4 regions of the Nonomuraea sp. NPDC049486 genome follow, and region 2 is predicted to be linked to each of the others. Evidence: riboswitches for the same ligand, from Rfam matches in the RefSeq annotation. Region 2 holds a riboswitch; each other region holds the start of a gene.
The links. Region 2 has a riboswitch for cyclic di-AMP ahead of AB0K05_RS20330 (GH25 family lysozyme). Riboswitches for the same ligand answer to the same signal wherever they lie in the genome.

Region 1 (6,872 bases), on a different contig from region 2:
GATGCCCCACAGCGCGATGAACAGAATGTAATAGAACACCCCGAAGACGAGCGCTTCAATGAGCCGGGCGGCCAGCCGTTCCCACCATTCCGCGGGCACCGGATCGGCCCGCGGCGTCGTGGCCATAACCCTCACCTCGCCCCATCGGTGTCCCGACCGTTCCCATTCTGGTACGGAGCACACACGCGAAAACAGGGACCGGTGGATCACCGATCCCTGTTTTCCGAGCCGTACAGGCTACTTGATCTTCACCACGACGGTGCCGGCGAACTTGTCGGCGAACGTCTGCTGCAGCGGCTTGTCCCACAGCTGCGAGGCGGCGTTGAGCATGACCGCGATCGCGCCGAGGAAGGCACCGACGAGCGGGAGGATCCCGAGCGCATAGCCGCCCCACGTGCCGCCGGCCCGCTTCAGGGCCATGTTGCCCGGCAGGCCGCCGGGCGGCATGGCGCCGCCCACGGGGACGACCTTGATCCCCATCACCATCTTGCCGACCGTCTGACCGTTCATCTTGGTCATGAAGTAGTCGTAGGCGACGTAGAGGCCGACCAGCAGGATCCACTGGATGAGACCGATCAGGAACGAGCTGAAGAAGCCCGTCGTGACACCCGTCACCGAGTTGTAGCTGGCCACGAAGAAGATGCCCAGCACCAGGGAGATGAGGAAATAGACGACGCCGAAGATGCAGCCGTCGATGAGACGGGCCACCAGCCGCTGCCACCACTCCGCCAGCGGCGCGGGGGCACCCGGAGGCTGCACGCCGACCGGCTGGCCGTAGCCCGGCTGCCCGTAGGCGGGCTGACCGTACTGCTGGCCGTACTGGGGCTGCTGACCGTAGCCGGGCTGGCCGTACTGCTGCTGGCCATACTGCGCCTGCTGACCGTAGCCGGGCTGGCCGTACTGCTGCCCTGACTGCGGCTGCTGACCGTAACCCTGCTGGCCGTAGGCCTGCTGACCGTAGCCGGACTGGGAATCGGGCTGCTGGCCGTAACCGGGCTGGGAGGGGGCCTGCTGACCGTAGCCCTGCTGACCGTAAGCCTGCTGACCCGAGGAGGGCTGCTGGCCGTAGCCCTGCTGACCCGAGGAGGGCTGCTGGCCGTAGCCGGGCTGGCCGTACTGGGGCTGACCGTACTGGGGCTGCTGACCGTAGTCAGGTTGCGAGGGAGCCTGCTGGCCGTACTGGGGCTGCTGGCCGTAGTCAGGCTGGGAAGGGGCCTGCTGGCCGTACTGGGGCTGGCCGTAGTCGGGTTGCGAGGGAGCCTGCTGACCGTACTGAGGCTGCTGACCGTAACCCTGCTGGCCGTAGTCGGGCTGCTGGCCGTACTGGGGCTGGCCGTAGCCCGGCTGGGACGCGCCCTGCTGGCCGTAGCCCTGCTGACCCGGCTGACCGTACTGCTGCTGCTGCCCGTACGGGGGCTGCTGGCCGTACTGGCCCTGGCCGTAGGGGTCGTCGGCCCTGTAGCCCACGACCGTCGCGTCGGGATCCTCCCCATGGGGGTGTCCCGGGTTGTGCCCGTATCCCGGATGATTCTCGCTGGATTCATCCTGCGGATACGGCGGCTGTCCGGTGCTCACCGTGTCACCTCGCTTCGCGTGCGCATGTGGCACGTGTCAGGGCACATGCCTGTCCTGGACAACGTATCGACATGGGTATCAACAATCACCTTTTCTGTCAGTCAAGATCCGCATCACCCGAGGTCAGGTGGAGCAACATCCGTGTGTTCCCCAGGGTGTTGGGCTTGACGTGTTCCAGGTCCAGGAACTCGGCCACGCCCTCGTCGTACGAGGCCAGGAGTTCGGCGTAGACCTCGGGCGAGACCGGGGTGCCTTTGATCACCCGGAATCCGTGTCTCGCGAAGAAGTCGACCTCGAATGTGAGGCAGAAAACACGCTGCAGGCCGAGTTCTTTGGCCGTGTCGATGAGGGCCGTGACGATGCGGTGGCCGATGGCCAGCCCGCGCGCCTCCGGGTGGACCGCCACGGTGCGGATCTCCGCCAGGTCCTCCCAGAGGACGTGCAGCGCCCCGCAGCCGACGACCTTGCCGTCGCGCTCGGCGACCCAGAACTCCTGCACGTCCTCGTACAGGGTGACCGTGGCCTTCTCCAGCAGCCGGGGGCCGGGGCCTCCATAGGTGTCGACCAGGAATTTGATGGCCTTGACGTCCGGCGTCCGGGCACGCCGGACCAGGACCTGCGTGTCGGGAAGGGGACGTTCGGCGACCTGCTCCATGACCCTCCAGCCTACAGTTTGTGATTACGGCTCACCCCTAACCCCGGACTTGCGCCCATCTTGTAACGTCTCGTGGCTGTACGAGCACCTGTGGCGTTGGAGGTTTCCTACCGTTCCATGCCTGGTCCAAGCAGGCACAAAGAGGACATGAAGTCTTTGCCATACCGGGCTTTACGAGACCACCTTGTGACCCCCCGGTTGTGAAATCTCTACAGAGTCTGTAGTTCCGGTTGAGCAGGAACCCTCGGTGCATTAGTGTCCAGCGTCGATGTCCCCGCGCATGTGGCGCGGAGACGCGCCCAATCCCCGCAAGGGGAGCCGGGGACCCGCCGGCGGCGTTCGAGCGGCGCCACCAGGGGTGAGTCCGAGCACCTCGCTCGGTAGGGCCGGTCCGAGCCCGAACCCGTCAGCTAGCCCGGTCGGCGCGCTACGGAAGGAGCTCGATTGGTGAAGCGCACGCGCGACCGCAGGGGGAGTTCCGCGGGCGAGCGCGCCCGCCCTCCGGAACGGGCCGGCTACGGCCGCAGGCTGGGCATCGTGGGCGCCACCCTCGCCGCGCTGCTCGTCGCCGCTCCCGCGGGGACCGTCGCCGCCGACCCCAAGCCCTCGCTCAAGGAGCTCTCCGAGCAGGTCGAGGAGATGCACCTGGAGATCGAGACCCTCACCGAGCAGTACAACGGGCAGCGCGAGAAGCTCAAGACGGCCAAGAAGGCCGTGGAGAACGCCAAGAAGAGGCTCGCCGCCAGCGAGGCCGACCTGGCCACGAAGAAGACCAGGGCGTCGCAGCTGGTCGAGGCCGAATACATGTCGGGCGGCCTCAGCCGGGTGCTCGCCTTCACCACCGGCGGCGACCCCGAGAGCTACCTCGACCGCGCGGCCACCACCTACGCCCTGCGACAGCAGCAGAGCGAGGAGGTCCTCAAGCTGACCAAGGCGATGGACGCGGCCGAGCGGGCCAGGACCGGCGCCCAGACCCGCATCGACGAGGTCAACAAGATCGTCAAGGACCTCGGCGCCAAGCGCGACCGGATCTCCAAGCTCGTCACCAAGGTCGAGAGCCGGTTGTTCCAGCGCGCGCTCGGCGAGGCCGGCCGCCCCGGCACCAGGGCCGTCAAGGTGACCCTGCCCATCCCCGGCGACGGCAAGGCGGCCCAGGCCGCCCGCTGGGCCCTCACCCAGCAGCTCAAGCCGTACGTCTGGGGCGCGGAAGGCCCCAACGGCTACGACTGCTCGGGGCTGGTCATGGCCGCCTACCAGCGCGTCGGCATCTCGCTGCCGCACTACACCGGCGACCAGTGGACCGCGGGCAGGCACATCGCGCGCGAGGAGCTGCGCCCCGGCGACCTGGTCTTCTTCTACAGCGACCTGCACCACGTGGGCATCTACCTCGGCGGCGGCATGATGGTGCACGCGCCGCGCACGGGCGACGTCGTACGCATCGCCTCACTCGACCGGCGCCCCTACGCCGGAGCGGTGCGCATCGCCGACTGACGGCTAGATCAGCTGGCGGCGCGCGGCCCAGGCCACGGCTTCGATGGCCGTGGCCACCCCGATCCGGTCGCAGATGCCCCTCAGTCTTCGGCGCACCGTGCGGCCGCTGCAATCAAGGCGCCTCCCCACTCGGTCTACTGTGACGCCCTTGGCCAGCTCCGCCAGCAACGCCAGATCTGCATGGCTCAGTTCAACATTTTCACTGAGCACATCCATCGGGAGCCCTCCCCCCCAACAGCACTACTCGGTGACGTCCTGGCACGAGCGAAAGGCTGCTCGCCCCGACTACGTAAACGCATCCGGCAAAGGCCGTCAAGCGTAAGATCTGCCCTACTTGACCATAGCCATTGACATGATCCGTCCTACGTGAAGTACTCGGCGTATGTCGGCACATTTCCAAGCGCAATGATCGATCACAAGGACTCTGACAGCGCGCCGCCGTCCACGCTGAGCCCCAGCGACATGCTGGGTTTCGATCCGTACGATTATGCGTTCCTGCGCGAGCCGTATTCCCGATACCGGAAGCTGCGCGAGAGCGGGCCGCTCTTCCGGACGCGCGGCGGGCTGCTCGTCGCCACCTCCCACGAGCTCTGCTCGGCCCTGTTGCGCGACCCGCGTTTCGGTCACGGCCCCACCCCCGCGCCCGCCGGGCCGGACGAACCGGTCCGTTCGTTCCTCATGATGGACCCGCCTGACCACACCCGGATGCGCGGACTCGTCAGCAAGGCCTTCACGCCCGGCATGGTGCGGCGGCTGCGCCCGCGGATCGAGACGATCACCGCGGACCTGATCGCCGCGCTGCCCGACGAGGCCGATCTGGTCCGCGACTTCGCCTACCCGCTGCCCGTCATGGTGATCAGCGAGATGCTGGGCGTGCCGGCGGCGGACCACGAGCGCTTCCGCGGCTGGAGCGAGACCATGGCGCGCAGCCTCGACCCGATCGTCACCGACGAGCTGACCGAGCGCTCACAACGCCACCGGCGCGAGTTCCACGACTACTTCCAGGGTCTCATCGCGCTGCGGCGGGAGCGGCCGGCCGACGACCTGCTCAGCGCGCTCGTCCAGGTCGAGGAGCTGACCGAGCGCGAGCTGCTGGCCACGTGCGTGCTGCTGCTGGTGGCCGGTCACGAGACGACCGTCAACCTCATCGCCAACGGCGTGCTCAACCTGGTCAGGCACGGCGTGCTGGGGCGGGCGGCCGAGCGGCCCAGGGAGGTCGTGGAGGAGGTGCTCAGGTATGACCCGCCGGTCCAGCTCACGGCCCGTGTCGCGCTGGAGGACGCCGAGCTGGGCGGCGTCTGGGTGCCGGCGGGCACGTCGACGCTGGCGCTGGTCGGCGCGGCCAACCGCGACCCCGCGGCCTTCCCCGACCCGGACCGGTTCGACGTGGGGCGGGCGCCTGGCAGGCATCTGGCGTTCGGTCTGGGGGTGCACTTCTGCCTGGGTGCGCCGCTGGCCCGGCTGGAAGGGGAGGTGGCGCTGGCCGCGCTGGCCGGGGCCGCGCCGGGGCTGGAGCTGGCCGACGCGGATCCGCCGTACAAGGAGAACCTGGTGCTGCGCGGCCTGGCCCGGCTGCCCGTCAGGCTCAACCGCCCGCGCCTGTAGCGCGGGCGGGCTTTCGCGGCGCGGTCAGCGGGTGGGCTTGACCAGGGGGAAGAGGATGGTCTCGCGGATGTTGCGGCCCGTGAATGCCATGATCATCCGGTCGATGCCGGCGCCCATGCCGCCCGTCGGGGGCATGCCGTACTCCAGGGCCTGCAGGAAGTCCTCGTCGAGCTGCATGGCCTCCGGGTCGCCGCCGGCGGCGAGCAGGGACTGCTCCTCCAGGCGGCGGCGCTGGTCGATCGGGTCGATGAGCTCGGAGTAGGCGGTGCCGAGCTCGGTGCCGAACCCGATGAGGTCCCACTTCTCGGTCAGCAGCGGGTTGTCGCGGTGGACGCGGGCCAGCGGGGACGTCTCCAGCGGATAGTCCATGACGAACGTGGGCTGGACGAGGGTGTGTTCGACCAGCTCCTCGAACAACTCCTGGACCAGCTTGCCCTGGCCCCACTTCGGGTCCCAGTGCACGTCGTGCTTGTCGGCCAGGCCGCGGACGCGCTCCAGCGGGGTCTCGGTGGTGACCTCCTCGCCCACCGCGGCGGACACCAGGTCGTAGAGCTTGGCCCGCGGCCACTCGGGCAGCCCGAGGTCGACCTCGACGCCTTCGTGGACGACCACGGTGGTGTCGAGCGCGGCGACCACGGCCTTCTGGTACATGCGCTGGGTGAGGTCGGCCATGTCGTGGTAGTCGAGGTAGGTGCCGTAGGCCTCGACCATGGTGAACTCGGGGTTGTGGGTGGAGTCGGCGCCTTCGTTGCGGAAGTTGCGGTTGACCTCGAAGACCTTCTCGACGCCGCCCACCACGAGCCGCTTGAGGTAGAGCTCGATCGCGATGCGGAGGTAGAGCTCCATGTCGTAGGCGTTGATGTGGGTCGCGAAGGGCCGGGCCGCCGCGCCGCCGTGGATCGGCTGCAGCATCGGCGTCTCGACCTCGAGGTAGCCCTCCTCGTGCCAGAAGTCGCGCACCGCGCGCACGGTCGCGCTGCGGACGCGGGCCATCTTGCGCGCCTCGTCGTTGACGATGAGGTCGACGTAACGCTGGCGGACCCGGGCCTCGGGGTCGGTCAGGCCGAGGTGCTTCTCGGGCAGCGGGCGCAGGCACTTGGACGTGATCTGCCAGCGGTCGGCGAGGATGGACAGCTCGCCGCGCCGCGAGGTGATCACCTCGCCCTCGACGCCGACGTGGTCGCCCAGGTCGACGTCGTGCTTCCAGGACGCGAGCGACTCCTCCCCCACCTTGTCGAGCGAGATCATGACCTGGAGGTCGCCGCTGCCGTCGCGCAGGGTGGCGAAGCAGAGCTTGCCGCCGACACGGTTGAGCATGACGCGCCCGGCCACGCCGACCCGGTCGCCGGTGGCGGTGTCGGGCTCCAGGCCCTGGTATTTCGCCCTGACCTCCGCGTTGGTGGTCGTGCGGGGGAAACTCACCGGGTAAGGGTCGACGCCTTCGGCGCGAAGGCGGTCGAGCTTCTCCCTCCGGATGCGCATCTGCTCGGGAAGTTCGTCGCTCACATCACCAAAGGGTAGGGGATACGGCCACGTGCAAGGTCTC
Region 2 (6,872 bases):
TCGCGATCGCCACCGTCGCCGAAGAGAGCACCGACTTCCGCCGGGTCCTGTGGACCGGGGAGAAGGTCCAGGTCGTCACCATGACCATCCCGCCGGGCGGTGAGATCGGCGAGGAGGTGCACGAGGACACCGACCAGATCCTCACCTTCGTCTCCGGGACCGGAGAGGCCCGTGTCGGCGGTGAGGTCCGTCCGGTGAAGGCGGGCGACCTGGTCGCCGTCCCGGCGGGCACCCCGCACAACTTCGTCAACACCGGCGCCGCGCCGCTCGTGCTCCACACGGCGTACGGGCCGCCCGAGCACGCCGACGGCACCGTGCACAAGACCAAGGAGGAGGCCGACCTGGCCGAGTCCGGCGAGGGCTCGCGCTAGAAGGACAGGCCGGTCGGGAAGCGGCAGTCGCCGGAGCGGCAGTCGGCGAGGCTCCGGGCGGCGAGGTCGCGGGCCCGGGCCAGCTCGGCGATCCTCGCGTCGATGCGCTCCACCACCGCTTCCAGCCGCCACCGCTCGCTCGCGCAGGTCGCGCCGCCCGCGTCGTGGGAGCGCAGGGCGCCGGCCACCTCGTCCAGCGTGAAACCCAGCTCCTGCAGGGCCTTGGCGGCGCGGATCCTGGACACCGCCGACGCGTCGAACACCCGGTAGCCCGACGGCCTGCGCCCCGCCGCCGGCAGCACGCCGCGGCGCTCGTAGAAGCGGACCGTGTCCACGCTGACCCCGGCCTCGCGGGCCACCTCGCCGATCTTCACACCGCTCTCCTCTTGACCCTGGACCTAGGTCCAGACTCTACGCTCCGGAAGTGACGGAAGGAGAGCACATCATGGACACCCCACCGATCGTCTGCGACATGACCACCGCCCGCGACACCCCCGAGGAACGGCTGGCCGAGTACCGGCGGCTGTTCGGCGAGGCGCTCACCGGACGCGAGCGGACCGCCGGGGGCATCCGGTTCCGGTTCCGCGCCGGTGACGGGGTCGAGGAGTGGGTACGGGATCTCGCCGCGCGGGAGAAGGCGTGCTGCGCGTTCTTCACCTTCGAGGTCACGGCGCCGGGTGACGAGGTGATCTGGGACGCGGCCGCGCCCGATGACGCGGGGCCGATCCTGGAGGAGTTCTACCTGCTGCCGGAGACGGCGGTGGGTCCGGCCGAGCTGCTGCGGCGCATGGAGGAGCGTGGGCTCAGGATCCACCAGGGCTGAGACGACTGTGACGCCTCCCTCAACGGGAGGCGTCACAGAGCGGGTCAGGCCGGACGGCCCAGGCTGCGGAGCTGGTCGGGGGTCAGGGCGGAGACGTTGTGGTCGATGGGCTTGTCGGAGTACTGGTGGATGGTCCACGACTTCCAGTCCGCCGGCGGGGTGATCTCGCCCTTGGGCTTGCTGTAGTGGGCCACCCAGAGCGGGTACTCCGACAGTCCCGCGCCGTAGGTGTCGGCGAAGTGCCAGCCGCTGTAGAACAGCGGCGTGACGCCGGTCTTGGCCTTGACGTGCGACAGCCAGGCCTTGGCCCAGGCGTTCACCTCGGAGACGGACCTGCCGTTGGTCGTCTCCAGGTCCAGCACCAGCAGGTCGCCGGGCTTGGCGGGCTGGGAGTTCACCACGGACAGGAAGTGCTCGGCCTCGGCGATCGGGTTGTTGCGCGGGTGCGCGTAGTGGTACGCGCCGCGCACGATGCCCTTCTTGTCCAGCTCCTGCCAGTGCCGGGCGAAGGTCTTGTCGGTGAAGCCGGTGCCCTCGGTGGCCTTGATGATGCCGAACTCGGCCGGGCTGGCCGCCCAGTCATGGTCGGGCTGGTAGTTCGACACGTCCTGGCCGTACGTGAGCTGGGCCGCCTGCTGCTGGGCGATGGCCGGGTTCGGCTCGACGGGGGCGGCGGCGCCGCCGGTGGCGGCGATGGCGGTGCCGGTCACGCTGGCGACGGCGGTGGTCCCCGCCAGCAGCGCGCCGGCGAAGGCGTACTTGAGACGGTTGCTGGGACGGTACTTCAGCGCAGCGGCAAGCCGAGGCTTGGGCATGAGGAAATGACTCCTTGCTTCCATGCCGCCTACCGGGTTAGCTGACGGGTTCGGAGTTGGAAGTCCCCTACGGACGCTGGCGTCCGATTCACCCCAGGAAGTGGGTCCCCGGCTCCGCGAGACGCGGATTCGGCGGCCGTGCGCTGCCCTGGCGTGAGGGGGACACCGTCAGGACAGCGCACGGTCCGGTCAATCGATGCGGCAACAGAGTTGAGGTATCACCGCGAATACGCAAAAGGTATATATGCAGACAAAAATATTGCAAGTATGACATATCCGGTTTGGCGGTTCGGACCCGGGGTAACACCCCCGAAACCCCTTGTACGTAAGGGAATCCGGCCTCCGGGTAAAATCTCCCGCCGGTGCCGTCACGGCGCCGCGAAAGTGCCCTGCCTGCGCACCGTGTGCCAGCGCAGCCGCACCCCGAGCAGCGCGGTCGCCACCGACTGGAACACCACCAGATACATCAGCTGCCGGTACACCAGCTGCTGCAGCGGCAGCACCCACAGCGCCGACACCCGCTCCCGGTCCAGCCGCAGCGCGTACCAGCCCGCCGCCGCCTGCACCACCACGAACCCGGCCCACACCGCCACCGCCGGCAGCGGGTCGCCGACCGCCGTGTGGTAGACGGCCATCAGGTCCACCACCGGCGCCAGCAGCGGCAGCAGCACGTGGAACAGCGCCAGGTAACCCAGGCAGCGGCGGCCGAACGGACCCGGCTCGGCCAGCGCGCGGCGGTGCTTCCACATCGCCTGCATCGTGCCGTAGCACCAGCGGTAGCGCTGCCGCCACAGCTGCCCCAGGGTCGCGGGCGCCTCCGTCCACGCCAGCGCCCGCTCCTCGTACACCACCCGCCAGCCCGCCCGGCACAGCGCCATCGTCAGGTCGGTGTCCTCGGCCAGCGTGTCGGTGCTCACCCCGCCGAGCCCGACCAGCGCGCCGCGCCGGAACGCGCCGATCGCCCCCGGCACCGTCGGCATGCAGTCGAGCAGCTCGAACGCGCGCCGGTCCAGGTTGAAGCCGATCACGTACTCGACGTGCTGCCAGCGGCCGATGAGCCCGCGCCGGTTGCCGACCTTGGTGTTGCCGCTCACCGCGCCCACGCGGGGGTCGGCGAGCCGGCGCACGAGATGCCCGATCGTGTCCGGCTCGAACACCGTGTCACCGTCGACCATGACGAGGAACTCGTGGCGCGCGTGCCGGATGCCGGTGTTCAGTGCGGCGGCCTTGCCGGCGTTGTCCTGCCTGATCACCCGTACTCCCGGCAGCCGCGGCCCGGCGGCGGCCTCGGCGGTGCGGTCCGTGGAACCGTCGTCCACCACCAGCACCTCCACCGGCCCGGGGTACGCGGTCGCGACGAGCGAGCGCACGGTCGCGGCGATCCCCGCCTCTTCGTTGTACGCGGGCACGATCACGCTCACCCCCGGCGGCCGTTCCCAGGTCAGGGCCGGTCCCGGACCCCGGGAGCGCCGGGCGTGCACCCGGGCCAGCACCACCAGGAGCAGCAGCCGGGCCAGCGTCAGCACGCCGGTGGCGAACAGCACCCACCACAGCGCGTCCGTGAACGCGTTCGCCGCGCGCTGCGCCAGGCCGAGCGCGGCGCCGGCGATCCGCTCCGGCTGCGCGGCCGGCCGGTGCGCCGACGGCATGCCGAGCGCGGAGGTCAGCGTCTCGGCGCGGTAGCCGGCCCGGTCCAGCCGGTCGAGCAGGCGGCAGACGGCCTCGACTGTCTGGGCGCGGTCGCCGCCGGAGTCGTGCATCATCACCACCGCCCCGCGCCCGCCCCGCGGGAACGCGGCCCTGGCGATGCCGGCCGCGCCCGGCCTGCTCCAGTCCTCGGTGTCGAGGTCGGCCAGCGCGATCAGGTAGCCCTCGCGGCCGAGCATCGCCAGGGTGTCCCACTGCTCGCCGGTGATGGCGTCAGGGGTCGAGGAGTACGGAGGGCGGGCCAGCATCGTGTGCAGCCCCGTCGCCCCGGCCAGCGCCTTCTGGGTGAGGTTCAGCTCCAGCTCGGCCCGCCAGGCGGGGACGGCGGACAGGTCGGGATGGGTGTAGGTGTGGTTGCCGATCTCGTGTCCCTCGGCGACGATCCGGCGGGTCAGCTCCGGATGGGCGGCGATCTTCGAGCCGACCGTGAAGAACGTCGCCTTCGCCCCGTGCTTCTTCAGCGCGTCCAGCACGAGCGGCGTCCACTCGGGGTCGGGCCCGTCGTCGAACGTCAGCGCCACCGTGCGGGCCTTCGGGCGGGCGCCGGCCGGCTTGTCCCCGGTCAGGTCGAGCACCGGGCCGCTGCGGCGCACCGGCTCCAGCCACGACGCCGGGTCCCCGCCGCCTCGCTGGGGCCCGGTCTCGCCGACCACGTTCTTGACGAACCCGTCGAGCGTCAGCGCGCACCCCGCCAGCGCCACCCCGGCCAGCAACATCAGCCAGTGCCCCGAAGGCTCCACACCCCGCCCGGCCACCCGCCTCCTGCCCCGCCGCCGCCCACCCCGACGGACGTCACGCCCGTACGCCGGACCGGGCACCCGATCCGCCGCCTGCCCGATCGTCCTGCCGAGACCCGGGTCGTGTGCCTGCCCCCATCCGGGCGCGGGCGCGCTGTCCGGTTGTGGGACGGGGCGTCTGCGGCGGGGGGTCATGAGGGGGTTCCGGGGGTGGTGGGGTTCCGGGTCTGGGAGGGCTCGTCGCTGGAGTCCGGGGAGGGGGTCGCGGCGGGCTCCGGTTGCTGGGTGGGGGTGGTCTCGCCGGGGGGTGTGGTGTCGCGGGCCGTCTCGGGTTCCACGGCCACGCCCGTGTCCGGGGGCTCGGACGTACGGGACGGCCGCGCGGACGGTGAGGCGGGGCGGGCGGACGGGCTCTTGGCTCGCGTACGGGAGGGCGCGGCGGTGGTGCGCCGGCCGGAGGCGCGCGTGGGCGCTGACCGGGTCGGCGCCCGCCGGGACCTGGACCGGGAGAGGGACGGCTCCGGCTCGGCCTGCTCGCTGCCGGGAGCGGCGTCGTCGGAGGGCGTGCCGCCGGGCGGCGGGCTCGCGTGCCGGCTCGGCCAGCCGCCGGCCGGCAGCGGCGTGTCCGCGAGCACCGCGCCCACGAGCGTCACCGTCGCCGCCAGGGTGAGCGTGCTGACCAGGACCGCGCCCATCGTGAACCACCTCCTCCGCCGGCCGCTGTGGTCGACGAAGACCGCGCCGCTGGGCGGCGAGGGTTGCTCTCGGGCGGGGGTGAGGGGCGACATGGCCTGCTTCTGGGAAACCGGGGGGTGGGGACAGCTGATCATGTATAGACGATCATGCTGACGTCAAGTTGATGCTCGAACACAAGTTCGTAAAAATCAATCTATGTATAACCGTTGACCGACGCCGTCGTGGGCGACCGCGTGCGCGGCCTGTACGCCGACCCCGGCAAGATCCACCAGGTCGACCACACGGGCGAGCACTTCGCGCTGCGGACGTCGTTTTTGACAGGATGAGATCATGACGATCCTGCCGCTGAGCCCCGACGAGCTGCTCACCACCACCCGCAGCGTCCGCAAGCGCCTCGACCTGCGCCGGCCCGTGCCGGCGGAGCTCGTACGCGAATGCCTGGAGATCGCCCTGCAGGCGCCGAGCGGCGGCAACCGCCAGGGCTGGCACTGGATCGTGGTGACCGATCCCGGCCTGCGCGCCCGGATCGGCGACTACTACGGGCGTTCCGTACGCGCCTACCACGCGTCGGGGTCGTCCGCCGGGAAGCTGTTCCAGGACGACCCGGACCGGGCGGCGACGCAGCGGCGCATCTCCGACAGCTCCGCCTACCTGGGCGAGCACATGGGGGAGGTGCCGGTGCTGGTCATCCCGTGCATCGAGGTGCCCGGCGGCGGGTTCCCCGAGGGAAACCAGGCGGGGCTGTGGGGGTCGCTGCTCCCCGCCGCGTGGAGCTACATGCTCGCGGCGCGGGCGCGCGGCCTCGGCACCGCCTGGACCACCCTGCACCTGGCGTACGAGAGCGAGATCGCCGAGCTGCTCGGCCTGCCGGCGGAGGTCCGGCAGGGCGCCCTCATCCCGACCGCCTACTACACCGGCGACACCTTCAAGTCCGCCCCCCGGGTCCCACTCGACCAGGTGCTCCATCTGGACGGCTGGTCGCGTCCCGGGCCGTCCTGATCCCGCGCTCCGCGGCCGGTTCTATGGCAAAGTAATCGGAAATACATAGATTGGCCAAGGAGAGGGTGGATCCACATGAGCGCCTCCGGTACGGGGCCTAGTCTCGGGCGCATGCCGATCGATGAGAACGCCGCCGCAGCCTGGCTTCCCGACCCCGCCCGCTCGGTGGTCGCGGTCGTCCCGCCGGGCGCCGGCGACGGCCACTGGGCGGGTGCGCCCTGCGCGGTGGTCGCCGACGGGTTCGTCTACCTCGCCTACCGGCTGCGCAGGCCGGTCGGGGAAGGGCGCGGCCACGCCGTCGTAGTGGCGCGCTCCGCAGGCGGCGAGCGGTTCGAGACCCTGCTGACGATCACCAGGGACGAGATGGACGCCGAGTCCCTGGAGCGCCCGTGGCTGACGACGACGGAGGACGGGCGCTGGCGGCTCTACCTGAGCTGTGCCACCTACGGGAGCAAGCACTGGCGGGTGGAGGTGCTGGAGGCCGCGGCCCCGGCGGCCTTCGACCCCCGGCTGCGCGCCACGGTGCTGCCCGGCGACCCGAAGACCGGGGTCAAGGACCCGGTGATCGTCCGCCGGGGCGGCACGTGGCACCTGTGGGCCTCCTGCCACCCGCTGACCGGGCCGGGGGAGGAGGACCGGATGGTCACCGACTACGCCACCAGTGCCGACGGCCTGGCCTGGACCTGGCACGGCACCGCGCTGACCGGCCGTCCCGGCTGCTGGG
Region 3 (6,872 bases), on a different contig from region 2:
GGTGTCGGGCGACAAGCTGCCCGTCACCTCGGCGCTGAACAACCTGCGCGGCCAGTTCTTCACCGACTACAACCTGCTGGCCGCCGGATCGGTGCTGGTGGCGCTGCCGACGCTGATCGTGTTCCAGCTGCTGCACAAGCATTTCGTGGCCGGGCTGACGCTCGGCTCGACGAAGGGATGAATCAGAGCAGGGCGTGGAAGCGGGCGGCGACCCGGTCCCAGGACCACTCGCCGACGACCCAGTCGCGGCCGGTCTCGCCCATCTTCCGCGCCTGCTCGGGACGGGTCAGCAGCTCGACGACGGCGCGGGCCGCGGGGGCCGGGTCCGCGCCGTCGACGACCAGGCCGGTCTCGCCGTCGCGTACGGCCTCGGGCGCGCCGCCCGAGCGGCCGGCCACGACCGGCAGGCCGGTCGCGGCCGCCTCCAGGAACACGATGCCGAGCCCCTCCACGTCGATCCCGCCCCATCGGGTACGGCACGGCATGGCGAAGACGTCGGCGGCGGCGTAGTAGCCGGGCAGGTCGGCGGCCGGGACGGTGCCGGTGAAGACGATCGACGGGTGCCCGCCGGCCAGCTTCTCCAGCGCGCGCCGGTGCGGCCCGCCGCCGACCAGGAGCAGCACGGCGTCCGGCACCGCGCCGAGCACCTCCGGCCAGGCCCTGATGAGCCGGTCCTGGCCCTTGCGCGGCACCAGCCTGGACACGCACGCCACCACCGGCCTGCCCGCCAGCCCCAGCTCCGCCTTGGCCGCCCCCGGGTGGAACAGGCCGGTGTCGACGCCGGGCGCGAGCCGTACCAGCTTGTCCTGCGGGATGGCCCGGGCCAGCCGCGCGCGCGTGTACTCGCCCAGGTAGGTGACCACGTCGGCGTGCGCGCCGATGCGGCGCAGCACCGCGCGGAAACCTGGCGCGCTCGCCCACGACGCCTCGTGGCCGTGGGTGAGCATCACCACGCGCCGCGCGCCCGCCGCGCGCAGGCGCGGCGCGAGCAGGCCGAGCGGCGCCGCCGCGCCGAACACGACGGTGTCCGCGCCGTGCCCGGCCACCAGCTCGGCCGCCGTACGGGCGACGGACGGGACGGGCAGCATGAGCCGCCCGGGGTGACGGACGACGGGGTACGGCTGACGGCGGTCGAACTCGGCGCACCCGCGCCAGGCGGGGGCGTAGACGACCGCGCCCGGGGTGCGCTGGGCCAGGCCGTGCACGAACGACTGGATGCCGCCCGGGCGGGGCGGGAAGTCGTTGGTGACGAAGACGACTCGGGTCACGGGCCGGGGACGCCGTTCAGCTTCGCCCAGGAGCGGGCCATCGCGATCCGTTCCGGTGCCGTGGGATGGGAGGCATAGAGCACATATTCCACTGCATCGGGCGACAAGTCGGAAATATTGGCTGTTGCCAGGCGTTTTTGCATCGCGGCGAACGTGACCGGATCCCGCGTCAGGTTCAGGGCGTGGGCGTCGGCCCTAGCCTCGATGTGGCGGCTGACGAAGTTCTGCGCGGGGCCGGACAGGAACGTCGCCAGCGTCATCAACCCCAGGATCGCGCCCGCCGCGCGCCAGTCGGCGATCGACGTGACCCCGGCGCGCCGGCGTACCGGCCCGAAGACCAGGAACAGCAGGATCGCGCCGAGCGCCGCGCCCAGCGCGCCGACGAGCGTGCCGTAGAGCACGTCGTTCTCCCCCGCGTGGCCCAGCTCGTGCGCCACCACCAGCTCGACCTCGGGCTGCGGGGCCTTGAGCAGGTTGTCGTAGACCACGATGCGGCGGGTGGCGCCGAACCCGGACACGTAGGCGTTCAGCGCGGTGGTGCGGCGGGAGGCGTCGGCCACCAGCACGTCCTCCACCGGCACCCCGTCGCGCTCGGCCATCGCCAGCAGGTTCGTCCGCAGCGGGCCTTCGGGCATGGACCTGAAGTCGTTGAACACCGGCTCGAACACCACCGGGTAGACGAAGGAGGCCGCCACGGTGAGCGCGAACGCCCCCGCCGCGGCGGGGATCCACCAGCGCCTGAACCGCCGGGCCAGCGCCACCACCGCCACGACCATCACGCCCAGCAGAGCCGTGTTGATGGCGATGCTCTTGAGCCGGTCGCCCGTCCAGGACGCCCAGTCCTGCGTGGAGAGGCCGTAGTCGCGCAGCACGGTCTCGAACCAGACGCCGAGCGGCCAGCGCAGCGCCTCCTCGACGACCGTGAGCACGAGCACCCCCAGCAGGACCCGCACCCACCACGGCCCGCGCAGCACCCCGAGGATTCTGGCGCCCAGCGGGGTGGCGACGAGCAGGCCCGCGAACACCAGCGTCAGGCCGAGCGACAGGTAGCCGGGCATGCCGGTGGCCGCGTCGAACGCCTGCGCGCGGGCGATCTGCCCGGCGGTGAAGTCCGCGGCCGGGTCGGCGGCCACCTCCGGCGCCCCCGGCAGCGCCTGCCACGGCGTCGTCAGCCCCACCACCACGAGGATCCCGACCCCCAGCACGACCCCGGCCACCCCAGCCTGCCGCCGCCCCCTCCGGCCAGCCCCACCGTCCTTGGGCTCCGGCCCGCCGTCCGTTGGGGGCGTCTGTCCGTCATCCGGGCGCGGACCGTTCTCGTGGGCGGATTCGCCGCCGGATCGGGTCCCGGCCTGCTCGCCCGCGGCGGCGTTCCTGTCGTGGCCGTCGTCCACTTCGCGTCCTCTCACCCCAGCTGGTCCCGCACGTACGCGCGCCACCCCCGGGTCAGGCCGCCGAGCGTGAGCCCCCGCGCGGCGAGTGCCCGGTCGGTGCCGACACTCTGGGCATCACGGTAGAGCCTCACCAGAGTCCCCTCGCCCGCGCTCTCGGCCAGGAACCGACACGCCAGCCACGCCTCCTGGTACGCCCGCGCCAGCGCGTCCCCCCGGGAGCCGAAGTCACCGGCCCCGGGCAGCTCGTCCGGCAGCCGCCCCGCCCGCACCTCGGCCGCCAGTTCGGCCGCCGCCACGGTGACCGCCAGCCCCGCGTCCCGATAGGCCACGTAGTCGGCGAATCCCTCGTACAGCCAGCCGGGCAGCCCGTCGGTGCCAGCGGCGACGTGCGTGAGCTCATGGGCGAGCACCACGTCCCTGCCGGTCGGGTTGAGCCGCGCGAAACCCTCGGGCACCACGATCACCCGCCGCCCGTCGGCCACCGCCGCCAGCCCGCGCACGTCGGCGACGCCGGCCAGCCGCGCGGCCTGCTCTCCTGACGCGGGCACCAGCACCAGCGGGCGCACGGGCCGGCCCAGCACGCCCGACACCCGTCGCCCCGCCGCGTCGGCCCGCCGCGCCAGATCGGCCAGCAGCCCGGGATCGGCCCGCTGCCCGGCGACCAGCGCCCGCTCGCCGCGCGCGACGCCCAGCTCGCCCCGCCACAGCTCCCGCACCCCGGCCAGCTCGTCGGGCACCCCGGCGGACCACGACTCCGGCGCCGCCCCGCCGGCCGCGGCCACGGCGAGGACCAGCCCCGTCACCACCGCTCGACGGCCCACGATCCCGGACATGCTGTCCGATGCTAGCGGCGGGACGCCCGTCCCACGCATCACGAAGGCCCCGCCCCCAGTCAGGGGCGGGGCCTTCGCGATCGGTCACAGACCGGGGCGTACCGCGCCGGCGAACGACGACTTGCGCCATCCGTTCAGCTTCTCGACGCGCACCGTCTTGCCCGAGCTCGGCGAGTGCACCATCTTGCCCTTGCCGATGTACATGCCCACGTGGCCGAGCCCGCGGAAGAACATCAGGTCACCCGGCTTCAGGTTCTTGTAGGAGACCTTCTTCCTGATGCCCGCGAACTGGCTGTTCGTCACGCGCGGGATCTTGACCCCGGCCTTCCGCCAGGCGAACTGGACGAGACCTGAGCAGTCGAAGGCGTGCGGCCCGGTGGCCCCGTAGCGGTACGGGTCACCGATCTGCTTCTTGGCCACCGCGACGGCCTTGTGGGCCTTCACCTTCTGGCGGGCCGCCTTCGCCTGCTTCTTGGACAGGACCTTCTTCGAAGTCGCCTTCTTGGAAGCAGTGGTCTTGACGGCCTCGACCGTCGTCACCGAAGCTCCGGCCGGGGCGATCACCGTGTCCGCCTGCGCCGCCGGGACGTGGAGGGCCAGCCCTCCGGCCGTCACGGTCATGCTGAGCGCCACGCCACTGACGGCAAGGCGAGACAGACGGGGGTTCTTAGGGGAGGTAGACAGGATTGCTCCTTGAGTCTTCCACGAACGCCTACCGGGTTAGCTGACGGATTCGGGCCTGGAAGTCGCCCTACGGCGCGTCGCCGCGCCGATTCACCCCTGATCCCGCCCTGAAATGACGGGATCTATGGTTCCCCGGCTCCGTGCCTCCTGGCTGCACGGATTCGGCAGGCCACCACCCGGGTGAAGGTTCCCGGAGATGCGGCGGTGACCGGCGGATTCTTGTTCGTCCACGTCGCGGCGCCGGCGGCGCGGCGGCGATGGCCGGCGGCGGGCATGGAGTGTCCGCCGCGACGCCAGAACCTACGCCTGAAGTCATGGGCTGGCAAAGGCACGGTAAGCACATGACGATCTGACAAGCCCGCTGTCAGACCCGCGGATCCCTGCTGGCAAGCCAGTCCCGTTACCCAGATGTGACCATACTCACACTTGCCGCCCTGACGATGTGTCAGAGCCCTTCTGTCACATCAGTCACAGACGTTTCAGCGGCTCACGGGCGTACCGCGCCGACGAGCCGGCGCCCGTACGCGGAGAGCGGGACGACCTTGACCACGTCACCGGTCTGCGGCGCGTGCACGATCTTGCCGTTTCCCGCATAGATGCTCACGTGGCCCAGCCCCTCGCTGAAGATGAGGTCACCGGGCTCCAGGGCGTCCAGCGACACCCTCCGGCTCGCGCCCCAGGCCCACTGCTGCCACGTCGTACGCGGCAGGGAGACGCCGGCCGCGCGCCACGAGGCCTGCGTCAGGCCGGAGCAGTCCCAGCCGCCGGGGCCGGTGCCGCCGAACTGGTAGGGCTTGCCGATCTGCGCGTACGCGAAGTTGAGCACCGCCGCCGCGCTCCCCGAGGCGGGGCCGGTGTACTTGACGCCGGTGCTGTTCGGGTCGCCGACGCGGTAGGCCCCGAGGCGGTTGAGCAGCTTCTTCTGCTGGGCGATCAGCTTCTCGATCTCGGAGCGCTCCTTCTTGACCTTGTCGCGCTCCTCGTCGGCCTCGCCCAGAGCCTCCTGGGCCTTGTCACGCTCGGTCTTGAGCCCGCGGTTCTCCCGGTCGAAGGCGGCCAGCCTGCCGGCGCGGTCGGCGGTCAGCCGCTCCGTCAGCGCCATCTGGTAGAGCAGGTCACCCGGGTTCTCGGCGGTCACCATGGTCGGCATCGAGGTCAGGTCGCGGCCCATCTTGTAGCCGTCGACGGCCATCGTGACGACCTGCTGGCGCAGCTCGGCGACGGTGGCGAGCTTGCGCTTGTAGCCGGCGTTGAGCTTGTCGTAGCGCTTCTTGGCGGCCTTGTAGTTCTCCGTCGCCGTGTTGTAGCGATCGACGACCTTGTCGGCCTTGTCGTTGAGCTTCTCGAGCTTGGCCTTGGCCTGACTGATCGTCGGTTGCGGGTCGGCGGCCACTCCTCCCGTGGGGAGAGTGATCAGCCCGATCACGAGACCCGCGGCCAGTGGCGCCCGGCCCAACCTCACAGCTCGCCTCCCAGGGGGAATACATCTGGGGCGAAATAGTACAGAAGTGGAAGGTGAGGTCTCACCCAAACACTGATTTGTAATCTAGGCGCGGCCGAGCCTGCGCAGCAGCAAAGCAGACGAAACGGGTCTGGCTCCCATGCGCCGGACGGATTCGGCCACCTCGCGGTCGGAGGAGACCACGGCCATGGCGCGGCCCGGCGGCTCGGCGCGTACGAGCTGGCGGATCAGGTCGTCGGCGATCTCCCCCGGCGCGCTGAACAGCACCCGCACCCCGCGCGGCGCGACGACCTGCACCGGCGCGTTCAGCTCCGCGCCGTCGAACACCACGGTCACCTCGACCCTGGTCTGCGCGACCAGGCCGCCGAGCCCGGTCATCAGCCGGTTGCGCTGGTCGGCCAGCGTGAGAGTGCCGTAACCGGTCTTGGTCACGTTGTAGCCGTCTATGATCAGATGGACCTGCGGCAGGGCGAGGAGCTGGTCGAGCAGCTGCGGGTCGTCGTCGGCCAGTGCGCGGGCCGGCACCCCCCGCACGCCCGGCGTCTCCCCGGCGACGGCGGCCACCGAGTCGGCGGGCCTGGAGATGGTGGTGGGCAGCGCCAGCTCCCTGCGCAGCCCGGCGGAGGCGTCCTGCAGCGCGTCGAGCAGCACCCGTATGCGGGCGTCCTCGATGCTGCGCCCCTCGCGGGCGGCCCTGCGCGAGGCTTCGAGCTGTTTCTCCACGTCGGCCAGGCGCTCGCGCAGCCGGCGCAGCTCGGTCTCACCGGCGCTGCCGGCGGCCGTGGCCGCGGCCCTGGCGTCCTGGGCGGTCTGTTCCATCGCCTCGGCCCGCTGCACGGCCGCCTTCGCCCGCTCCCGGGCGTCGTGGAGCTTGCGGCGCAGGTCGGAGTTCTCCCCCCGGGCGGCCTTGAGCTGCTCGCGCAGCCGGTCGACCTCCTCCTTGGCCGCCGACTTCTGCGCGGCGAGCTGCTCGCGCAGCCGGGACACGACCTCCTCGCGCTCCGCGCCCTCGGCGGCGGCGGCGTTCCTCTCCAGGTCGGTCCTGGCGGCCTCGATCATCTCCTCCCACCCCGGCGGGCGGGTGAGGTAGGCGGCCGCGGCGACGAGCACGGGATCGGCGGCCGGCGGGACGTTGCCCTCGGCCAGCGACGAGACGAGCTCCGGCCACCCGGCGGTCACGTGCTCCGCGACGGCCACGCGGAAGTCCTTGTCGTTCTCCAGCTGGGCGGCG
Region 4 (6,872 bases), on a different contig from region 2:
CACCCGGTACGCGCTCGGGTCGGTGCTCAACCACGTGCTCATGCACCAGACGGTGATCGGCGAGGAGGCGCTGGGGCAGCTGGAGGAGATGCCGGACGTCATCGTCGGCTGCACCGGCGGCGGGTCGAACTTCGGCGGCCTGGTCTTCCCGTTCCTGCGCGAGAAGCTGGCCGGGAAGATCGACCCGGTCATCCGGGCCGTCGAGCCGGAGGCGTGCCCGTCGTTCACGCGCGGCCGCTACGCTTACGACTTCGGCGACACGGCGGGCCTGACCCCGCTGATGAAGATGCACACGCTGGGCCACGACTTCGTGCCCGACCCCATCCACGCGGGCGGGCTGCGCTACCACGGCATGTCGCCGCTGCTGTCGCACATGTACGAGCTGGGGATGTTCGAGGCGGTCACCCGCTCGCAGAGGGAGTGTTTCGAGGCGGGGGTGCGCTTCGCCAGGACGGAGGGCATCCTGCCCGCACCAGAGCCGACGCACGCGCTGGCCGAGACCATCGCGGAGGCGCTGCGCTGCAAGGAGAGCGGGGAGGAGAAGGTGATCCTGACCGCGCTGTGCGGGCACGGCCACTTCGACCTGGCGGCGTACGAGCGCTACCTGTCGGGCGAGATGGAGGACTTCGCGCTGCCGCAGGAGCGCATCGACGAGGCGCTGAGCGGGCTGCCGGCGTGAACGAGGACCCGCCGCCCGCCGGGCGGGCGGCGGTGTCCGTCAGCGCGCGGTGGGGCGCTTGCCGTGGTTGGCCTTCTTCTTCTTGCGTGCCTTGCCTTTGCGTGCGCGCCTGGCCATACGGTCACCTCCCGGTGGTCGGGGTACGGGATCCAACCCAACGTCCCTCTTCACCGGCTTCCCGGCAAGGCCTGGGGTTACCTAACATTCCCCAACATATTCGTGTCATAATTTGGTGGAATCTGTTGGAAGGAGCGGGGGCGTGCTCGCACAGCAGCGCCAGCAGGCGATCCTCGAACGCGTGCGCAGCAAGGGCGGTGTCCGGGTGGCCGACCTCGTGCGCGAGCTCGGCGTCTCCGACATGACCATCCGCCGGGACCTGGAGGTGCTCGCCGACCGGGGGCTGCTGGAGAAGGTCCACGGCGGCGCCACCGCGGTCGGTCCCGGCTCCACCGAGGAGCCCGGCTTCACCGCCAAGTCGGCCAGGCAGCAGCAGGAGAAGGAGGCCATCGCGCGCCGCGCGGCCCAGCTCGTGCGCCCCGGCACCGCGGTCGCCCTGTCCGCCGGCACCACCACCTGGGCGCTGGCCCACCATCTGATCGGCGTGCCCGAGCTCACCGTGATCACCAACTCGATCCCGGTGGCCGACGTCTTCCACCGCAACGCCCGCGCCGACCGCACGGTCGTGCTCACCGGCGGCGTGCGCACCCCCTCCGACGCGCTTGTCGGCCCGGTCGCGGTGGCCGCGATCCGCCGCCTGCACGTCGACACGCTCTTCCTCGGGGTGCACGGGATGAGCCTGCGCGCCGGGTTCACCACTCCCAACCTGCTGGAGTCCGAGACCGACCGTGAGCTGGTCAGCGCCGCGCACCGGCTCGTGGTGCCGGCCGACCACACCAAGTGGAACACGGTCGGCATCAGCACCATCGCCGAGCTGACGGAGGCCGACGTGGTCATCAGCGACGCGGGGCTGCCCGAGGAGGCACGCAGGGAGCTGGCCGACAGGGCCGGAGAGTTGATCATCGCAGAGGGGGCGGCGTGAAGCGCACCATCACCGAGCTGGCCGACGGCCGGGAGCTCATCTACTTCGACCGGAGCGACGGCGCCGACCGCAGCGCGATCGACCGGCGGCCGCTGGACCCGCGGCCGGTGGCGTCGGAGCTGCGCTACGACCCGCTGACCGAGGAGTGGATCGCGATGGCGGGCCACCGGCAGACCCGGACGTTCCTGCCGCCGCCCGACGAGTGCCCGCTGTGCCCGTCGTCCGACACGCGGGCGTCGGAGATCCCGGCGTACGACTACGACGTGGTCGTGTTCGAGAACCGCTTCCCCTCCTTCTCCGGCAATCTCGGGACTTATCAGGATGTCGGGGGGCTGAGCGAGGTCCGGCCGGGCATGGGGCGGTGCGAGGTGGTGTGCTTCACCTCGACGCACGACTCGTCCTTCTCCCAGCTCTCCGACGACCGGGTGGAGCTGGTCATGGAGGCCTGGGCCGACCGTACGGCCGAGCTGTCCGCACTGGAGGGCGTCGAGCAGGTCTTCTGCTTCGAGAACCGGGGCGAGGAGATCGGCATCACGCTCTTCCACCCGCACGGGCAGATCTACGCGTACCCGTACGTGACGCCGCGCACCAAACTGCAGCTCGGGGCGGCCCGGCGGTACGCGGAGCGGCGACAGGGCCGCAACCTGTACGCGGACGTGCTGGCCGCCGAGCGGGAGGCCGGGGTCCGGGTGGTGGCGGCCAACGAGCTGTGGACGGCGTTCGTGCCGGCGGCCGCGCGCTGGCCGTTCGAGGTGCACCTCTACCCGCACCGGCAGGTGCCCGACCTGGCGGCGCTGTCGGAGGCCGAGCGGTCCGCGTTCGCCCCGCTCTACACCTCGGTGCTGCGCGCGCTGGACGGGCTGTTCGGGGTGCCGATGCCGTACATCTCGGCCTGGCACCAGGCGCCGGTCCGGCAGGACCGCGAGCTGGGCTACCTGCACCTGGAGCTGTTCTCCATCAGGCGGGCCCCGGGCAAGCTGAAGTATCTGGCAGGATCCGAGTCGGCCATGGGCGCGTTCGTCAACGACGTGCTCCCCGAAGAAGCCGCACGCATGCTTCGATCACAGGTAGATCACTAAGAGATTTCCGTTTGACTCGCATTACTTGTGATCTACCACTACTATCCCTTCCAGCACGACCGTAAAGCGCCGTGTGAACATGCCTAATCCTGGGCGAGTTGCCCAGGAGCCGGGGACCCAATCGCACTTGGGGTGAATCCACTTCGGTGGTAGGGAGCGCTCCCGTACCCGAACCCGTCAGCTAACCCGGCCGGCAGAGGGAGAGGACCCATCACGTGGCGGCAGCGTCCCCCGCGCATCTTGCCATCGGTTTCGTCACCGCCGCGGCGGTGCTTTTCACCCCGGCCCTTACCACGTCCGCGGCGGCGGACCCCAAGCCCGGCGAGCAGCAGCTCCGCAGGGAGCTGAAGCAGCTCAACGCCAAGGTCGACAAGCTGATCGAGCGCTACAACCTCAAGCGCGTCGAGCTGGCCGAGGCCCGCAAGGCGGCGGAGGAGGCCGACAAACGGCTGGCCACCGCCGAGCAGACCCTGAGCTCCGCCGAGGACCGGGTCGCCGAGCTGGCCCTGCTGCAGTACCAGAGCGGTGGCATGCAGCTGCCGAGCCTGATCCAGTTGCCCGACGGCCGCAACGCCGCCCTGCTGGCGCAGCTCACGGCCGAGCAGCAGGCGCTGGTCGACAAGGTGGCCGAGGCCCGCGACGAGACGAAGAAGGCGGCCGACGAGGCCACGGCGCTGACCAAGGAGATCGAGTCCGACGCCGCCGAGGTGGCCGGCCAGCGCGAAGAGGCCGAGGGCGTCATCAAGGACATCGAGAAGAAGCTGGAAGATCTGGTGCCGATCGCCACCGGCCGCCGTTCCGACGGCACCTGGGCGCCGCAGCTCCCGTCGGGCGCCGACAACATCACGCCCCGCACCCGGCTGATGAAGACCGAGATCGCGAAGAACTTCGCCCTGCCGTTCAGCGTGGGCTGCTTCCGCTCCGGGTCGAGCGGCGAGCATCCGCTGGGCCGGGCCTGCGACTTCATGATGAGCACCGGCGGCTCGATGCCGTCAGGGACCAACACGGCCCTCGGCGACCGCATCGCCGAATGGGCCGTGCAGAACCGCGGCAAGCTGGGCGTGAAGTACGTGATCTGGAAGCAGCGGATCAACCACGGCTCGGGCTGGAGCGGCATGTCCGACCGGGGCAGCATCACCGAGAACCACTTCGACCACGTGCACATCTCGATGCACTGAGAAGGGGATCTCCAGCGTCATCGCGGGACGAGCAGCCCTCGGTGGAACGCCTCGGTGACGGCGGCGGCGCGGTCCCCCACGCCCAGCTTGGCGTAGATGTTCAGAAGGTGACTCTTGACCGTGGCCTCGGTGATGAACAGCCGGGCGGCCGCCTCACGGTTGGTGTTCCCGGCCGCCACGAGTTCGAGGACCTCGAGCTCACGACGGCTGAGGAGTTGCGGCGCGGGGGTCCTGACCCGGTTCATCAGCCGTGCCGCCACCGAGGGGGACAGCACGCTCTCTCCCTTGGCGGCGGCCCGCGCGCCTCGCAGCAACTCCTCCCGGGGAGAGTCCTTGAGCAGGTAGCCGGTCGCCCCCGCCTCGATCGCCGGGAGGACATGGGTGTCGGTGTCGTAGGTCGTCAGGACCAGCACGCGCGCGGTGACGCCCAGCCTGGTCAGCTCGTTGATCGCGGTCAACCCGTCCATGCCCGGCATGCGCAGGTCCATCAGGATCACGTCGGGCCGGAGCTCCTGGGCGAGCCGTACGGCCGCGGCGCCGTCCGCCGCTTCGCCCAGCACCTCGAATCCCGGCGCGGAGGCGAACATGCTGCTCAGCCCGTCCCTGACGACGGGATGGTCGTCCGCGATCAACAACCGGACCGTGGCCGCGTGATCGGTCATGCGTGGCTCCCGGCCGGCAGGGTGGGGACGCAGGCCGAGATCCCGGTGCCGGCTCCGGGCTCGGACTCGATCCGCAGCGTGCCGGACAGTCCTTCGACGCGCTGACGCATGATGGTCAGGCCGAATCCGCCGCCGCGGGGCGGCGGTGACCCGCCGTCCGTGTCGAGACCCGCGGGGTCGAAGCCCCTGCCGTCGTCACGTACGTCCAGCGCGACCTCGTGGTCCAGGTAGGACAGGGTCACGCCGACCCTGGTGGCGTGCGCGTGCTTGGCCACGTTGGCCAGTGCCTCCTGGGCCGTGCGCAGCAGCGCGAACTCGGCCTCCGGTGTCATCGGCAGCGCCGTGCCGGTCGTCGTGACCTGAACGGCGAGCCCGTGCAGCCTCGACCACCGGCCGGCGACGTCGGCGAGGGCGTCGCTCAGGCGCGCGGTCCGCAGCGGCTCGGGCCGGAGCGCGTCGACCGAGCGCCGCGCCTCGGCCAGGCTCTCCCTCGCCAGGTTCTTGACGGCGTCGAAGGGCCGGCGCCACGGCGCCGGGACCTCGTGCATCTGCTCGGCCGCCTGGAGCTGCGCGATGATGCCGGTGAGCCCCTGCGCCAGGGTGTCATGGATCTCGCGGGCCATCCGCCGGCGCTCGTCGAGCACGCCCGCCTCCCTCGCCTGGGCGAGCAGCTGGGCGTGCAGGCCGGCGTTCTCGGCGAGCGACGCCTCCAGCAGCCGGTTCGTCCGGCTCAGCTCTCCGAGGGTCTGCTCGCGCCGCTCCTCCTCCTTCTCGGCGAGCCACAGGCCCCAGGCGCAGGCGCACATCATGGCGATGTTGAAGGCGATGACGATCACGGCCAGCGTCAGGCCGAGGACGTCGGTCCTGGGGATGTTGGACGCCTGCGCGGTACCGGCCAGGACCGCCGTGGCGGCCACCCCCAGCAGCCGCCACGGCCAGCGCAGGACCGTGAAGGAGTAGATGTAGGCGGCGGGGGTGAGGAGCCCGAAGAGGGGATGACGGATCACCAGGACCGCGGTGATCACGAGCAGCCCCGCGACGAACACCCCCATGGTCCGTAGCCGGCCCCACCAGCCGGGACGCAGGGTGAACATGCCGAGCATCCACGCGGCGGCCAGGGCGCACAGACCGAGGTCGACGAGCAAGGAGCCCGTCCAGTCCTCCACGACCAGCAGGATCGCGACGAGGAGCGCCAGCAGCGCGTAGGGCACCACGTTGACCAGAAGGAACGGCGGCTGTGGCGAAGTCTTCAAGGCTCCCTCTCCCTTGCCGGATTCTATTCCGGGCGGCTATTCCCAGCGGAACCAGCGGATCGCGACGGACGCGCACACCACCGCGTAGGCCGCCAGGGTCAGCAGCGGCACGGTGGACGGGAAGTGACCCTGGTACGCGTCCTGGAACGCCCCCATGCCCGCGCCGAGCGGGGTGTAGTGGGCGATGTCCCGCAGCAGCGGCGGCATCTGCGAGATCGGCACCCACAGTCCGGCGAAGAACATCATCGGGAAGAACAGCACCGTGCCGATCGCCGTGGCCGGGCCGCGCCCGGGCGCGAGCGCGGTGATCAGCAGGCCGATCGCGAGCAGCGCGGCCGCCGCGAGCAGCCAGGCGAGGGCGAAACCGGGAAGGTGCTCCGGCAGGCCGACGCCGAAGCCGAACCCGGCCACCGCGAGGAACAGGACCATCGCGACGACCGCGATGGCGAAGTTGGCCACGAGCTGGGCGGCGAGCACGCGGGCGGGGCCGACCGGGGTGGTCCGCATGCGCCGCAGCACGCCGTTCTCCCGGTATCCCGCGAGCGTGGTCGGCAGGGAGGCCGTGGCCAGGATGGCCAGGTTGAACAGAACCAGAACAGGGACGTAGAGGTCGAAGTACGTCAGGCCGCCGCCGCCCTCCACGGGCGTCCGCAGATCGGAGACGCTGCCGAGGATGACCAGCAGGATCAGCGGGAAGCCGATGCCCCACAGGGGGCCGACCTTGTCCCGGACGCACAACGTGCTCTCGGCCTTGATGAGCCGCCAGGTCGCGGAACCCCGCTCGGCGGTCTTCGATGCTGACATGGGCATGGGGGCCTCTCTCTGATGTGTCACCGGGGGCCGGGACGCTTGCCGGTCAGCCGGACGAACGCGTCCTCCAGGCTCGCCTGCTCGACGCGCAGTTGATGGGCCACGATCCGGTTGCGGGCCAGCACGGTGGTGACGGCGTTGAGCGCGTTGTCGTTGCCGTTGACGATGACCA

Region 1: it holds a riboswitch for cyclic di-AMP, as region 2 does, so the genes downstream of both, AB0K05_RS13455 (C40 family peptidase) here and AB0K05_RS20330 (GH25 family lysozyme) in region 2, are expected to answer to the same signal.
Region 3: it holds a riboswitch for cyclic di-AMP, as region 2 does, so the genes downstream of both, AB0K05_RS05760 (C40 family peptidase) here and AB0K05_RS20330 (GH25 family lysozyme) in region 2, are expected to answer to the same signal.
Region 4: it holds a riboswitch for cyclic di-AMP, as region 2 does, so the genes downstream of both, AB0K05_RS42260 (hypothetical protein) here and AB0K05_RS20330 (GH25 family lysozyme) in region 2, are expected to answer to the same signal.

The regions. Positions count from the first base shown of each region.
Region 1 covers NZ_JBFAPV010000004.1:212,746-219,617, reverse strand. The annotation lists gene AB0K05_RS13470 (RDD family protein) at 1-126, opposite strand, end outside; gene AB0K05_RS13465 (RDD family protein) at 238-1,575, opposite strand; gene AB0K05_RS13460 (amino-acid N-acetyltransferase) at 1,673-2,230, opposite strand; cyclic di-AMP (ydaO/yuaA leader) riboswitch at 2,517-2,671, shown strand; gene AB0K05_RS13455 (C40 family peptidase) at 2,678-3,721, shown strand; gene AB0K05_RS13450 (LuxR C-terminal-related transcriptional regulator) at 3,725-3,937, opposite strand; gene AB0K05_RS13445 (cytochrome P450) at 4,127-5,326, shown strand; gene lysX (bifunctional lysylphosphatidylglycerol synthetase/lysine--tRNA ligase LysX) at 5,351-6,832, opposite strand.
Region 2 covers NZ_JBFAPV010000006.1:327,117-333,988, forward strand. The annotation lists gene AB0K05_RS20315 (cupin domain-containing protein) at 1-371, shown strand, start outside; gene AB0K05_RS20320 (MerR family transcriptional regulator) at 368-745, opposite strand; gene AB0K05_RS20325 (hypothetical protein) at 817-1,194, shown strand; gene AB0K05_RS20330 (GH25 family lysozyme) at 1,239-2,009, opposite strand; cyclic di-AMP (ydaO/yuaA leader) riboswitch at 2,021-2,154, opposite strand; gene AB0K05_RS20335 (bifunctional polysaccharide deacetylase/glycosyltransferase family 2 protein) at 2,378-4,471, opposite strand; gene AB0K05_RS20340 (hypothetical protein) at 4,645-5,241, opposite strand; gene AB0K05_RS20345 (nitroreductase family protein) at 5,480-6,148, shown strand; gene AB0K05_RS20350 (hypothetical protein) at 6,260-6,872, shown strand, end outside.
Region 3 covers NZ_JBFAPV010000002.1:179,892-186,763, reverse strand. The annotation lists gene AB0K05_RS05780 (carbohydrate ABC transporter permease) at 1-181, shown strand, start outside; gene AB0K05_RS05775 (glycosyltransferase family 4 protein) at 183-1,268, opposite strand; gene AB0K05_RS05770 (M48 family metallopeptidase) at 1,265-2,677, opposite strand; gene AB0K05_RS05765 (hypothetical protein) at 2,674-3,495, opposite strand; gene AB0K05_RS05760 (C40 family peptidase) at 3,580-4,128, opposite strand; cyclic di-AMP (ydaO/yuaA leader) riboswitch at 4,190-4,356, opposite strand; gene AB0K05_RS05755 (NlpC/P60 family protein) at 4,667-5,641, opposite strand; gene AB0K05_RS05750 (NYN domain-containing protein) at 5,726-6,872, opposite strand, start outside.
Region 4 covers NZ_JBFAPV010000027.1:12,157-19,028, forward strand. The annotation lists gene AB0K05_RS42245 (TrpB-like pyridoxal phosphate-dependent enzyme) at 1-679, shown strand, start outside; gene AB0K05_RS42250 (DeoR/GlpR family DNA-binding transcription regulator) at 939-1,718, shown strand; gene galT (galactose-1-phosphate uridylyltransferase) at 1,715-2,797, shown strand; cyclic di-AMP (ydaO/yuaA leader) riboswitch at 2,868-3,007, shown strand; gene AB0K05_RS42260 (hypothetical protein) at 3,013-3,975, shown strand; gene AB0K05_RS42265 (response regulator transcription factor) at 3,993-4,637, opposite strand; gene AB0K05_RS42270 (sensor histidine kinase) at 4,634-5,890, opposite strand; gene AB0K05_RS42275 (ABC transporter permease) at 5,927-6,700, opposite strand; gene AB0K05_RS42280 (ABC transporter ATP-binding protein) at 6,721-6,872, opposite strand, start outside.